Regions from separate parts of the Streptomyces sp. NBC_00876 genome, predicted to be linked through region 1. Evidence: riboswitches for the same ligand, from Rfam matches in the RefSeq annotation. Region 1 holds a riboswitch; the other holds the start of a gene.

What was found. Region 1 has a riboswitch for cyclic di-AMP ahead of OG782_RS03870 (transglycosylase SLT domain-containing protein). Riboswitches for the same ligand answer to the same signal wherever they lie in the genome.
Region 2: it holds a riboswitch for cyclic di-AMP, as region 1 does, so the genes downstream of both, OG782_RS04360 (C40 family peptidase) here and OG782_RS03870 (transglycosylase SLT domain-containing protein) in region 1, are expected to answer to the same signal.

What each region holds. Positions count from the first base shown of each region.
Region 1 covers NZ_CP108800.1:890,301-897,333, forward strand. The annotation lists gene OG782_RS03850 (GMC oxidoreductase) at 1-895, shown strand, start outside; gene OG782_RS03855 (carboxymuconolactone decarboxylase family protein) at 970-1,449, opposite strand; gene OG782_RS03860 (dihydrodipicolinate reductase) at 1,446-2,525, opposite strand; gene OG782_RS03865 (FG-GAP repeat protein) at 2,703-4,196, opposite strand; gene OG782_RS03870 (transglycosylase SLT domain-containing protein) at 4,391-5,314, opposite strand; cyclic di-AMP (ydaO/yuaA leader) riboswitch at 5,320-5,507, opposite strand; gene OG782_RS03875 (FABP family protein) at 5,872-6,423, opposite strand; gene OG782_RS03880 (GH25 family lysozyme) at 6,560-7,033, opposite strand, start outside.
Region 2 covers NZ_CP108800.1:1,021,324-1,028,356, reverse strand. The annotation lists gene OG782_RS04390 (8-amino-7-oxononanoate synthase) at 1-680, shown strand, start outside; gene OG782_RS04385 (DUF397 domain-containing protein) at 850-1,056, opposite strand; gene OG782_RS04380 (helix-turn-helix domain-containing protein) at 1,081-1,941, opposite strand; gene OG782_RS04375 (ATP-binding protein) at 2,151-2,582, shown strand; gene OG782_RS04370 (LysR family transcriptional regulator) at 2,704-3,624, opposite strand; gene OG782_RS04365 (LysE family translocator) at 3,697-4,341, shown strand; gene OG782_RS04360 (C40 family peptidase) at 4,375-4,848, opposite strand; cyclic di-AMP (ydaO/yuaA leader) riboswitch at 4,852-5,047, opposite strand; gene OG782_RS04355 (hypothetical protein) at 5,353-5,661, opposite strand; gene OG782_RS04350 (ATP-dependent Clp protease proteolytic subunit) at 5,669-6,304, opposite strand.

The DNA of each region.
Region 1 (7,033 bases):
GACCGTACCCAAGTCGGCGCTGGCCGGTGAGATCCTCTACGGCAACAACTACGGCAAGAAGTCGCTGCAGAAGACCTACCTCGCCCAGGCCGCGGCGACCGGGAACGTCACCATCTCGCCACTGCACCAGGTGACTTCGGTCGCCCCGGCGGCGGGTGGCGGCTACACGGTCGTCATCGACGAACTCCACACCGACGGGAGTGTGGCGGCCACCAAGACGGTGACCGCGGACAAGGTGTTCTTCGCCGCGGGCAGCGTCGGCACCAGCAAGCTGCTGACCCGGCTGAAGGCCACGGGCGCGCTGTCCGGTCTGAGCGACGAGGTCGGCAAGGGCTGGGGCGACAACGGCAATGTCATGTGCGGCCGCGCCAATCACGTATGGGACGCGACCGGCGCCGTCCAGGCGAGCATCCCCTGCGGCGGCATCGACAACTGGGATGCCGGCGGCGCGTTCGCCGAGGTCGCACCGCTGCCGACCGGGATCGAGACGTTCGCCTCGTTCTATCTGTCGATCACGAAGAACCCGAACCGTGCCCAGTTCTCCTGGAACGCCGCCACGGGCAAGGTCGACCTGAACTGGCAGGCCGCCTGGAAGCAGCCTTCCATCGACATGGCGAAGACGATCTTCGACAAGATCAACGCCAGGGAGGGGACGATCTACCGGACCGACCTCTTCGGCGTCTACAAGGTCTGGGGCGACCATCTCACCTACCACCCGCTCGGTGGGGCGGTGCTGGACCGGGCGACCGACAACTACGGCCGTCTGCACGGCTATTCGGGGCTGTACGTCATCGACGGCTCACTGATCCCCGGAAACACCAGCGTCAATCCGTTCGTCACCATCACGGCACTCGCGGAACGGAACATCGAGAAGATCATCGCCACCGACCTGTGACAGCGCTCCCCCCAGGACGAGCCGCCCGGTAGGAGCCGGCTGGACAGGCCTCCTACCGGGTACGCCGAGGCTCCTCAGTGCCCGGGCAGCACGCACACCGCGTCGAGGCCCAGGACATGGTTGAGGCGGCCGAACGCCAGCCAGGAGCCGATGCTCATGCTCAGCTCGACGATCTCGTGCTGGGTGTAGTGGGCCGTCATCCGGCTCCAGAACGCGTCGTCCAGTCCGTGGTGGTCCAGGGCGTACCGCTCGGCGTACTCGGCGGCCAGTCTGGTCCGGTCGTCGAAGACCCCGGTGGTACGCCAGTCGCTCACCGCGCCGGCGAACCCCTCCTCGACCTTCTGGCCGTCGCGTTCGGTGCGCCAGTCCAGGCAGAAGAGACAGCCGTTGATCTGCGCGATGCGCAGCCGGGCCGCCTCGAACTCACGGAGTCCGAGGGTCGTGTGCTCGTAGACGGACAGGGAGAAGTTCGCGGCGGCCATGCCGATACCGGGGACCATGTCGCCCCACACGTATCCGATCGGCTCCTGGCCCTCGGGTATGTCGATGATCATGGCAGCTTCCTTCCGAGTCGGCCGGCTGCGGGACGCAGGGGGACGTCGAGCGCGTCGTACAGTCCGGGTTCCGCTTCCACCAGCCAGTCGATGGCGTTCACCAGGCGGCCGACCGCGGTGGCGTTGCCGCCCGCCGAGCGGTTCTCGTCCTCGTCGGTGGCCTCGATCGTGACCTCGATGCGCGGACGGCCCTCGATGATCACCCGGTGCGCGCCGGCTCCGTCCGGCGGCGACGGCCAGTCCGGGGCGCAGGAGGGGTGGATGCGGGTGATGTGCTCGATGACGATGCGGGGTTCTCCCCCGACGATGCCCTGCACCTCGAACCGGACCGCGCCCTGGGTGCCGGCCTCGAACTTCCCCATGGTCCGGGTGACGACGGTGGTTTCGAGCGGCCGCCGGGCCATGGTCTCGCGGATGTCGTCGAGCTCCACGCCCAGGGCCCTGGCCATCAGCCGTATCTGGCCGCCCCAGACCATGGTCGGGACGGAGGGTGCGAGCATGAGCGGCTCGTACTCCATGGGGTGGCCCATGCCGATCAGCTGGCGGACCGAGTCGGGCTGGTCGTAGGTGGAGTAGTCGAAGATCTCCTGGCACCGGATCACGTCGAGCGTGGTGCCGAGTCCGCTGATCAGCAGCGGCAGTACGTCGTTGCCCCAGCCCGGGTCGACGCCCGAGACGAAGAGCGAGCCGCCGCCCGCGGCGACGGCGTCCAGTACCGGTTCACGCAGCTCGGGCGGGGCGCCCCGCTGGTCGTAGAGCGCGTAGAGGGCGGGGGTCACGACGACGGCGCCCGCCCCGACCGCCCGGGTGATGTCGGCCAGGGCCTCGTCGGGGCGGATGTCGCCGGAGGCGGCGTACACCACGGCACGGGGGGCGGCGGCCAGCACCGCGTCGATGTCGTCGGTCGCCGCGACGCCCAGGGTGCGGCCCAGCAGGCCGAGCTCCCCCGCGTCGCGGCCCACCTTGGCGGGGTCGTGGACGAGTACGTGCGCGAGTTTCAGGGCCGGATGGGCCTCGACGGCGCGGATGGCCGCGCGGCCGACATTGCCGGTTCCCCAGACCACCGTGGAAATCATGCGGCGGAGGGTAGCGCGCGGGATGAAAGGTTCATAGTGGCATCGCCCACCCGATCGTACGGGCGGACCCGGGCAGCCCGACGGGCCTTCCCGGGTCCGCCCGTACGGAACCCCGGGGCCTCTCGTCCGGACCGGGACGGGCCCACCGGGCCGGCCCCGATCCGGACGGAAAGGAACCTAGTTGTCGATCACGGCCCCGAACGAGGCACCCGCCGCCGGGCCGCCGAGCGATCCGCCGTCGACCGTCCACGAGCCGGAGGCGGTCACCCCGCCCGGACCCGACAGGAGACCCCAGACGACGCCGTTGCCCGCGTCCTCACCGGGTGCAGCGGCGAGCAGGCCGAGGCGGCCGTTGCTGTCCGGGTCGCTCAGCCGGACCTGACCGCCCCAGTGGTCACCCTTCTCGGGCACACCCCGCACATTGATCGAGTCCTGGTCCCACGAGGCGGCGCCGTCGGCGGTCAGCCCGTCGGCCGCACCGCGCAGCACCCACACGGCCCCGGCGTCCGCGACCGAGTAGATGTCCTCCCCCGGCGCTCCGATCGCCACGTCCGCGTACCCGTCGCCGTTGGTGTCCGCCACGGAGACGGCGGCCCCCCAGCCGTCGCCGCGCTCGTCCTTGCCGGGGACGCCGGCGGTGTCCTGGGTCCACCACACCGGCGGGGTGCCCGGGCCCTCGGCGCCGACCGGACCGTCACCGGCCCTTCCGTAGTACACGCCGACCACGCCGCCGTTCACGAATTCGCCGCCGTCGTCGGGGCTGCTGGGCTCCCCGGTGACGAGGTCGTCGTAGCCGTCGTTGTCGATGTCGCCGGAGGCCACCGCCGGGCCGCCGCGCAGATCGCGGTCGTAGCGCAGTCCCTGGACCTCGGCGAGGAAGAGGGACGACCAGCCGTGGCCCGGTTCGTCGCCCGTGGTGACTCCGCCGATGACGAGGTCGGCGAGACCGTTGCCGTCGTAGTCGCCGGTGGTCATGGCCCTGGGCTCGATCGGGCGCCCCGGGGTGCCGGGGATCAGGCTGCTGCGCGAGGTGGGAGCCTGGCGCGCGGACCTGCCCTGCGGCGCCGCTTCGTACTGGTAGAGGGTGAGATTGCTGCGGTCGGTCACGGCCAGTTGGTCACCCGGGATGTCGGGGCTGAAGTGGGCCGCCGCGAGTGCGCCGCCGAACCCGGCGCCGGCGGTGAGCTCATCGGCCTGCAGCCAGTCGCTGTCCCCGCCGGACAGGCCCGTCGGGGAGCCCCACAGGACGACGATGCCGCCGGCGTCCGTCACCGGTTCGATGTCCTCGCCCGGCACACCCACGACCGCGTCGTCGTAGCCGTCCCCGTCGAGGTCGCCGGTGGCGACGGCGCGGCCGAAGCCGTCACCCGCCTCGGCGGCTCCGGGCACCCCGGTGGTGTTCTGGCCGATGACGACAGCGGGGTGGGTCAGGAGGCCGGTCGAGGCGCCGTACTGCACGGTCACGTACCCGGCGGCCTTCTTCCCGCCGATGGTCCCGGTGGGCGCGCCGATGAGCACGTCCTCGAAGCCGTCGCCGTTGAAGTCGTTGTTGCGGTCGTTCGCGTGCGTTCCGCCGGGCGTGCCGGCGTAGGCGGAGGGCGCGGCGATGGCGGCCCCTGCCATCAGCAGAAAAGAGGCCGCGATCACAGCGGCCGGACGGTGGGTGCGCACAAGGGCTCCTCGGTTCAAGGATGACCGGGCGAGTCCGGGGGGACGCCTGGAAGGGCCCGTTGCCTCCCTGGCGCCGTGTTTGACCGCCTCCGAGCCGCAAGGGTTGTACGGCATGCGAAAAGGGGTGGAAAAGAGCGTCTCCGCTCCTTTCCACCCCTGCCCATGGCTCCGCCCCGAGCGCGGAACCGCCTGGATCAGTAGGCGCCGAACACGTTGTCGATCGAGCCGTACGTGGCGGCGGCGTAGTTGCACGCGGCGGTGATGTTGGCGACGGGGTCCAGGATGTCCATCGAGGTACCGGGCACGTGGTACGCCTCGAACGTGGGCTGGATGACCTGGAGGAGACCCTTGGAGGGCGTGCCGGCTGCGGCGTTCGAGTCCCAGTTGTTGACGATCTGCGGGTTGCCCGAGGACTCGCGCATGATGTTGCGGTGGATGGCGTCGTAGCTGCCCGGGATGCCGTTCTGGGCCATGACCGCCAGCGACTCCTTGATCCAGCCGTCGAGGTCATTGGTGTACGCCGTCGCGGTCTGCGCGGGAGCGGCCGCGGGGGTGGTGGCCGCGGTCTCCTGAGCGACGGGCGCCGTCGTCCGCTCGGAGCGGTCCGCGCGGTCTGCGCTCTCGGCCCGGTCGGCCGACGACTGCGCGGCGGCGTCGTTCTCCGTCGTGGATTCGGCCTTGGATTCGGCCTCGGGTGCTTCCTTGGGCGCTTCCTTGGCCGAAGCGGCCGCGGACTTGGCGCCGATCGTCAGCTTCAGACCCGGGTGAATCAGGTCGGGATTGCCGCCGACCGTACCCCGGTTGTCCTCGTACAGACGCTCCCAGCCGCCGCTGAGGGAATGTCCTCGGGCGATCTTGTAGAGCGAATCTCCGGAGACCACGGAATAGGTGGCGGGGCCCGCCTTCGCGGCGGCAATTCCCTTGGCGGCAACTTCCTTGACAGCAACGGAAGTCGGAGCTGCGGCCTTTTCGGCGACGACCGGGTGCGCCGGTGCGGCGGAGGCTGCTCCGGCCCCGATGACGGGGAGCGCGAGAGCGACCGATCCGGTGCTCACGGCGATGAACCCGCGGGTCAGGGAAATGGACTTGGAACGACGGTGCTTACCCTTGATGGGCATGGCGCTTTTCCTCTCCGCCGCCTGCGAGGTGAGCTGTCGGGTTCGGACTGGAGATGTCCGGCCGCACGTCATGGCGACTTCACCCCTAGCCGCTCCGGATAACCGGACCGGCGGCAAACCTGGGTCCCCCGCTCCTGCCGTACGTGAGTGGGTCGGGTTTCCGGACGGCGGCAGGATTCGGCGTTCCATCCGGATTGACGGCGACCGTAAGCGAGAAAGGGCGAACGAAACAAGCCCTGAATTCCGGACAGCAATTGATTCGCAAGATCAATTAAAGGAATTGCCCGCACCCGGCCCCGTCCGGCGGAGTCAACTTTCTTGGCAGGACAGGGAACCGATGGCTTCGGCGCCGCGTCCGCGACCGGAAACGTGACGCTGGCCACTGCGCCCGAAAGGGGCGATTTGCTCAATATTCAGAAACTATGACCCATTGAAAAGTGACCTCGATGGACATTCACTCCAATTGCGAATAATGGAGCAATTCAGGACATCAGGGAGTGGGCCTCGGCCCCGGTGCCGCACCGCGCGGGAGGAGCGGTGCGGCGGCCGGAGCGTGCTCACACGGGGTCTCCCCCACGTCGCAGCCGCGCCGCGAGGTGGTGTTGCAGCGGCCGGCCGACCGCCGCGAGATCGTGGACGAAGTCGAGCGTGCCGTCGTCCGTCAGCGTGTACCGGCGACGCGTGGCGTCGACCTCCTTGGCGGTGGGAGTGAGCGCCACCTGATGGCTGGCGAGGTCGACCGCACCGTCACCCGCGCGGCCGGTCAGGATCTCGGCGACCCCGGTGGGCTGGACGATCAGCGCCTCCACCCCGCCGTCCGGCTGCACCCGCCACCAGCCGCTCTCCCGGGCCGACGGCCGCAGCGGGGCACCTTCCGCGTCCAGCAGCCATGCGCGCGCCTCGTAGTGGAGGAAGGGCCGCCCGTCGTGACTGAAGGTGACCTCCTGCGCGTACGAGAATTCCTCGTCGAGCGTCGGGTATCCGCCGGTGCCCCGGCCGGCCCAGGTGCCCAGCAGCCCGGTCAGCGGTGCGAGCAGCGGATGCGGCGCCGGTGCTTCGTCCGGTCGCAGGGCGTCGGGATACGGGTGCTTGCGGGCGGGGTCGGACATGATGCGCACTCCTGGATCGAGGCCGTTACCGGGTGGCAGCCTAGAACGTCGGGCGGCCGGAACCCGGGCGGTGCGGCCGCGCCCCCACCCGGACCGGAAGCGGCCCCGGCCCCGGCCCCGGACATCGGTGCGGGGCTCAGTTCCACTGGTCCTGGTTGATGAAGCGGCTGAAGCCGCGCCAGGAGTTGGGGCCCATCGCTCCGTCGATCGGGCCGGTATAGCCATGGGCGGCGGCCAGTCGCTGGACCGCGGCCCAGGTATTGGTTCCTGGTACCCCGTCATCGGGACCGGTGTATCCCCAGTTACGCATGTTCCGCTGGAGCGCGGCGTACGTGTTGGGTCCCGGGACCCCGTCGATCGGGCCGGTGTAACCCGACTCGATCCGCAGCCAGTTCTGCGTCCGCTGCCACATCACCGGACCCGGAACACCATCCTGCTCCGTCGACGTCTTCGGCAACCCACCCCCGGTCGGCGGCGGGTCGGTCGGCTCGGTGAAGTCGAACGCCCAGGAGCGGGCGAGGTCGAGGTCGACGGGAGAGGTCCCGGCGACGGAACCGGCCGAGGTGTACTGGTGGACCGCCCAGTCGGGGTAGCGGCCGCCGAGGTCGGG
Region 2 (7,033 bases), 130 kb from region 1:
TGCACGCGCACACGGGCCGGGCGCTGGCCGTCACCGACTCGGTCTTCTCGGTCGACGGCGACGCCGCCCCGCTGGCCGGACTGGCCGCTGCCTGCCGCGAGGAGAACGCCGCACTCCTCGTCGACGACGCGCACGGCCTGGGCGTGCTCGGCGACGGAGGGCGCGGCGCGCTCGCGGCCACCGGTCTCGCCGGCCGTGAGGGCGTCGTCGCCACACTCACCCTCTCCAAGTCCCTGGGCAGCCAGGGCGGAGCGGTCCTCGGCCCGGCCCGGGTCATCGACCACCTGGTCAATACCGCCCGCACGTTCATCTTCGACACCGGGCTGGCGCCGGCCGCCGCCGGCGCCGCCCTGGGCAGCCTGCGGCTGCTGCGCCGCGAACCGGAGCGCGCGGGCCGGGCCCGTACGGTGGCCACCGCGCTGTACGAGGGGCTGACCGCGGCGGGGCTGACCGCGGTCCGCCCCGACGCGGCCGTCGTGTCCGTGCGCGCGCCGTCGGCGGATGCCGCGGTGCGCTGGGCCGCCGACTGCCGTACGGCGGGGATGGCGGTCGGGTGTTTCCGGCCGCCATCGGTCCCGGACGGCATCTCCCGGCTGCGGCTGACCGCGCGCGCCGATCTGACGGACGAGCAGATCGCACACGCGGTGGCGCTCGTGCGGCGGACCGCACCGGCCGGCTGACCCAGCAGGGACCGCCACCCGGCGCCGTGCGCCGCGGTGTCAGCTGACCCGACCCACCACTGAGAGTGGAGACAGCCATGGTGTCAGCCGACCGAATCACCACTCGGAGTGGAGACAGCCACGGTGTCAGCCGACCGAATCACCACTCGGAGTGGAGACAGCCGCGACGTCAGCTGACCGAATCACTGCTCAGAGTGGAGACGAAGGACGTCCAGGCCGCCGCCGAGAACTGCAGAGCCGGCCTGGACACGTCCTTGGAGTCGCGCACGGCCAGTCGCCGCAGGCCCAGTTGCGCGGCTTCCACGCAGTTGTTCATTCCCGTGCTGCGGCTGCTGCGCCGCCACCGTAACGCGTGCTGTGCGAGTCCATCCGGCATGACGCTCCCTCGGGCAGTCCGGGGTCACCGACCGCCGCGGTCGATTGCGGCGATCAGGTCCAACGAGTGCTCCGGCGACAGCGCGTGCGCCTGCAGAGTGCGGAAGGCCGAGCTGTACGCCTCAAGGTCTTCTTTCCGCTCCAGGTAGAGGCTACTCGTCAAATGGTCAAGAACGACCACGTCTAGATCAGAAGCGGTCGGAAATGAGAAAATAACGAACGGTCCGGTGAGTCCCACGTATCCGCCCACCGAGAACGGCAGTAACTGCAGCTGTACGTGAGGAAGCTGGGCGATCCGGGCGAGGTGACGCAGTTGCTCGCGCATCACCCGGCCACCGCCCACCTCCCGCCGCAGCACGGCCTCGTCGAGTACCGCGGTCAGCCGCAGCGGCGGATCACTCCGGAGCACGCCCTGCCGGGCCAGCCGCACTTCGACCAGCGAGTCCAGCTGACCGGAGGGCAGCCCGTCGAGCGATGCCCGGGTCACCGCGCGGGCGTAGTCGGCGGTCTGCAGCAGACCGGGCACCACCGATGTCTCCAGCGTGCGCGCCGTGCGCGCCTGCGACTCCAGGCTGATGAAATCGCGGTACTGCGGGGGGATCAGACCCCGGTACGCATGCCACCAGCCTGCGCCCCCGCCGCCCGCCGAACCGGCAAGTGCCTCCAGGACCTCGCGCAGCTTCGGGTCGTCCATGCCGTACGTGTCCAGCAGCCGGGACACGTCCCCGGGCCGCACTCCGCTGACGCCGGTCTCGATCCTGCTGACCTTCGACTGGTGCCACCCGAGCAGGCGCGCCGCGTCCCGGCTCGTGAGTCCCGACGCGTGGCGCAGCCTCCGCAGCTCCTCCCCGAGCTTGCGGCGTCGCACCGCAGGGCCGTGCTGCATGTGATGTCTCCCTCCCACTGCCTGCCGAGCCGACAGTGTGGCGCCCGTACGGGGCATCCGGGGCAGAGTTCACCGCTTCGAGCGACAGATATATGCATATCTTGGCGGATCGCCGTCACAGAGGGCAGCATCAATGGCAATCTGGCGCGAAGCGAAACCCGGACCGTCGATCGCGGGGCCGGTAGCGGGTGGGAAAGGGACGGCTCGCCATGGCAGACCATCAAGAAGCAAGCGTCACTCTGCCGAGCGAGCCGGTCTCGGTCTCCGCGGCCCGGAGATATGTGGCCCGGATACTGGCCGAATGGGGACTGCCCGACGACACCGAGACTGCCGACACCATCCGGCTCATCGTCTCGGAGCTCGCGACCAACGCGGTCCAGCACACGTTCGGGCAGTCACCCACCTTCACCGTGGACCTGAGGCTGGAGCGTGAGGAGCAGCTGCGTCTCGGGGTGACGGACAGTCACCCCCGCTGGCCGCAGAAGCTGCCCGCGGCCGTCCAGCAGGACAACGGACGCGGCATGGTGATCATCCGCTCGCTGGCCAAGGAGTACGGGGGCCGGCTGACCGTCACCCCCACCCCCGACGGCGGCAAGACCGTCTGGATCGCGCTGCCGTGGCACGTGCCTGTCCAGCAGTGAGCGGTGCCGTGGAGGGTTCCCGTCCAGCAGTGAGCGGTGCCGTGGAGGGTTCCCGTCCGGCAGTGAGCGGTGCCGTGGAGGGTTTCCGTCCGGCAGTGAGTGCTTCCGGCGGCCGCCACGCTCACTGCGGCGCCGCGGCCGCCCGTCCGAAGCCACTGCGCAGCAGGGCCCGCAGCGTCGCCGCCGCGGCGCTCGTCCCTTCGCCGCGGTGCACCACCGAGATCGTCCTGCTGAACGCCGCCGGCTCCAGCCGCCGGACGGCCAGTGGCGTCGGCGACATCGCGGCGACCATCTCGGGCACCACCGCCATCCCGATGCCCGCACTGACCAGGGCGCACACCAGCGCATAGCCGGGCGACTCGCAGACCACCGCCGGCAGCGCCCCCGCCTCGGCGAGTGCGCTCTCCACACCCCGGCGCGGCGGATGGGTGGGCGCGCTGCTGATCAGGGGCCGGCCCGCCAGCTTCGTCACCGGGAGCCGACCGCTGCCGTCGGACAGGACCTGTCCGACGGCGGTGATCAGCACCAGCTCCTCGATCAGGAGCGGCTCGGCCAGGACGCCCGAGGGCAGCGCCGTCGCGGCAGCGGGCTCGTAGGCGTGGGTCAGCGCCAGATCGACCTCGCCCGCCGCCACCGCGGCCACCCCGTCCGGCGGCTCGTACTCCGTGACGACCAGCTCCACGTCCGGGTGCGCCCGGCGGAACGCGCTCAGCACGGGGGGCAGCAGATGGATACCCGCCGTGGTGAAGGTGCCGACCCGCAGGCGCCCGCCGGAGAGCCCGGCGAGACGGGCCAGTTCGTGACGGGCCTGATCCATCTCGTCCAGGACCCGCCGGGCGCGCCCGGCGAGCAGTTCGCCCGCCGCCGTCAGCCGGGCCCCCCGGTGGTGGCGCACCAGCAGGGCCGCCCCCGCCTCCCGCTCCAGCTTGGCGAGCTGCTGGGAGAGGGCCGGGGCGGTGTAGCCCAGGCGTGCGGCGGCCCGGGTGATCGAGCCGGCCTCGGCGACCGCCACCAGCGCCGCGAGCCGCGTCGGGTCGTACATTAAGCATTCCTTTTGGCAGACCCAGGAGATTGCAAGTACATGCTAAAGGCTCCTGGGGTCCAGGGTGGAGCCATGGACGCACAACTGACCGCCTTCATCGGGGTCGCCGCCGCCATGGTCGCGCTGCCCGGCGCCGACTTCACCGTCGTCGTACGCAACGCCCTCGCCTCGCGGGCGGCGGGAGTGGCGACCGCGCTCGGAGTCGCCGGAGGGTTGCTCGTCCACACCGCGCTCGCGGTCGCCGGACTGGCGGCCGTGCTGGTGGCTGTGCCGGTGCTGTTCCGGACCGTCCAGCTCCTGGGCGGCGCCTATGTGCTCTATCTGGGGATCAGTGCCCTGTACGCGGCCAGGCACCGCACGGGCCGGGCGCCGGGCCCCGGGGACGGGGCGGACGGCGGGCGGGCCGTCGACGGGACCGGGCGTGCCCTGCGCCAGGGATTCCTCACCAACGCACTGAACCCCAAGGCGCCCGTACTCTTCCTCAGCCTCCTTCCGCAGTTCGTCCCGGCAGGGGCCGCGCCGCTGCCCAGGACACTGCTGCTCGCCGCGATCGTGGTGCTGCTGGCGCTGATCTGGTTCCCGGCCGTGGTGCTCCTGGTGGACCGCCTGGGCCGGTGGCTGCGCCGGCCGCGTACCGCCCGGGCGATCGAGGGCGGCAGCGGCGCGGCGCTCACCGTACTGGGGCTGGTCCTGGTGACCGGCCCGCTGCTGCACTGACGCAGGGGCCCGGTCCAGGACGGGGAAGGGGCCTCAGCGGACCCGTCCGTAGTAGACGCTCTTCGACCAGATCTTCTCCAGCCGGACCACGGCGCCGGTCTTGGGCGAATGCCAGATCTTCCCGCTGCCCGCGTAGATGCCCACGTGGTAGATGCTGCGGCCGGAATGGAAGAAGACCAGATCGCCGCGCTGCCGGTTGGAGGACGAGATGTGGCGGGTCTTGTTGTACTGCTGCTGGGCGGTGCGCGGGAGCGTCTTGCCCGCCTTCTTGAACGAGTAGAGCGTCAGACCGGAGCAGTCGAAGCGGCTGGGGCCCGTGGCGCCCCAGCGGTACGGCGCCCCCTTCTTGGACGCGGCGACGTTGAGCGCCTTCATCGAGTGGGTCGCGGCCTGGGCCTCGGCCGCGGCGCCGGGAACGAACAAGGTGCCGCCGACGGCGGCGAGAGTCATCACCGAGGCCGTCGTGGCCCGGGCAAGCAGAGACGGGACATGAACCTGCGCAGACATGCGCAACCCTTCGTCAGCCGCCTGTGAAGGATGACCTGTCGGGTTCGGGCTGGCGAAGTTGCCCGGCCGCGGATGCGGCTTCACCCCGAGGGACGACCGGAAATCCGGTCGGCCCGTTGTGCTCGGGTCCTCCACTCCTGCCGATCCACTCCTGTCGACCAGGCATCCGGACGGCGGCAGGACTCGGCGTCCGCCCGGACCGCCCCGCCGCGGTGGCGGGGGCTTGTCGTCCCAGGGATCTTGACTCACCGAGTGCCTGATTTCCGAGGTGAAACGACGATATGTGAGGCTCATCACCACTGACCCGTTCGGGTGGACAGGTGGCTATTCGGGAAACTGCCTGCCCGTGCCGACCGGTGCCGTACCAGCGAAGAAACGGGAGATTTCACCCACCGTCCACCTCGAAAACGCAAATTGAGTTGTCCCTCGTGCGAGCTAACGCCTACGCCGAACGAGCGAGAAAACTCGGTCCCCCCGCCGGGCGTGTCGCGGTGGGGGAGCCGGTCAACTCGGCGGGGCGGGGGGCACGATGACCCGCGCGGCGCGCCGTTCCCCGTCCAGCACGCGCAGCGCCCGGGTCAACGTGGCCGTATGGATCAGTGCTTCGCCCCGCGTGTGCATCAACGCGAGCGCGTCCCGCAGCGCGACCGAGTGCGAGGCCAGCGCCTGGGCCGCGCGCAGGGCCTGGTAGGTGTCGCCGCCGCGGGCCGGATTGATCCGGCCCACCTGGTCCAGGACTTGCAGGTAGCGGTCGATGAACTCGCCCTCCGCGCGGGTCAGGGCGGGCAGTGGCGTGAACTCCGGGGGCGGCATCGGGGATTCACCGCCCGGTGTGCGGCGCCGGCGACGGTCCGCGGTTCTGCAGGATGTGGTCGATCAGCCCGTACGCCTTGGCTCCCTCGGCGTCGAGGATGAGATCGCGCTCGGTGTCGGCGGTGATCTGTCCGGCGGAGCGGCCGGTGTGACGGGCCAGCATCCCGGTCAGCGTGTCGCGCATCCGGGCCACTTCCCGCGCCTCGATCTCCAGGTCGGAGGGCTGTCCCCGTACCGGCTCGGCGAGTTCGGGCTGCTGCACCACCACGCGGGCGCCGGGCAGGGCGTGCCGTCGCCCGGGGGTGCCCGCCGCGAGCAGCACGGCCGCGCCTGCGCCCGCCTGGCCGAGGCAGAAGGTCTCCACCTCGCAGGAGAGGTACGCCATCGTGTCGTAGAGCGCGGTCATGGCGCCGAACTCGCCGCCGGGAGAGTTGATGTAGAGCGAGACCGGCCGGTCGGGCGCGTCGTACTCCAGATACATGAACTGCGCGATCAGGTCATTGGCGGCCGTGGCGTCGACGGGTGTGCCGAGGAAGACGACCCGTTCGGCCAGCAGTTTGGAGTACGGATCGAGGGTGCGGGTTCCCTGGGACGTGCGCTCGGTGAACTCGGGCAGTACGTAGCGGGCGGCGGGGCGGTGCATGGCGGGGCCTCTCCTCCGGGGTGCCGGGCGCCGGAGGGCGACGTGCACCTGTCTGTAGAAAATGTACAGGACGTACAGAAGATTGTGATGGGTAGGCCCTGGTGATCCACTGAAATCCCCGGGACGGATGCTGTTCTGACTGTTCGTGAGGGCGGACATCCCGCCAAATGCTGGACGCCTTGGTCATCAGGCTGCTTCGCCCTCGCTGAAACCGAGTGGGAAGTGAGGCGGTCCGAGGTGATGCCGGGCCCTCGGGGCTCGGGTGGAGCCGGGCAGCGTGTCGGCACGGAGCTCCAGGACCGGGCTTGTGACGCCGGGGTGACCCGCGCGACGCGGCCGGGGCGAGGTGTGCTCGCGGCTGAGGTGGCCCACGGGTCATTGGGCGGCATGGGTGGTGCACCCCATGCGTGCGGCGACTCCGACGGCTCCTGCCGGCCGGTGACCACCCTGCTTCGGACGAGTCCGAGCAGGCTGCCACGCGGCAGCCGCCCCCCACGAGGACGATTGCTGTGGGCCCCGGCCCAGGCGCCGGCCAACCGGCCTTGAAGCAACCTCGACCCCACGGGCGTGGACTAGATCCTCGGCGGGCTGCAGGCGGACATGACTCTGGACCTCTGCCCTCTGATCCGGGTGCCCCGAAGTGTCCGGGGCCCGGGATCAGGCGTGGCGCTCGCTCTCACCGACGGCGCGGCCCTGCCGCGCCCCGAACCGGCCGACCGGCTCCGGCCG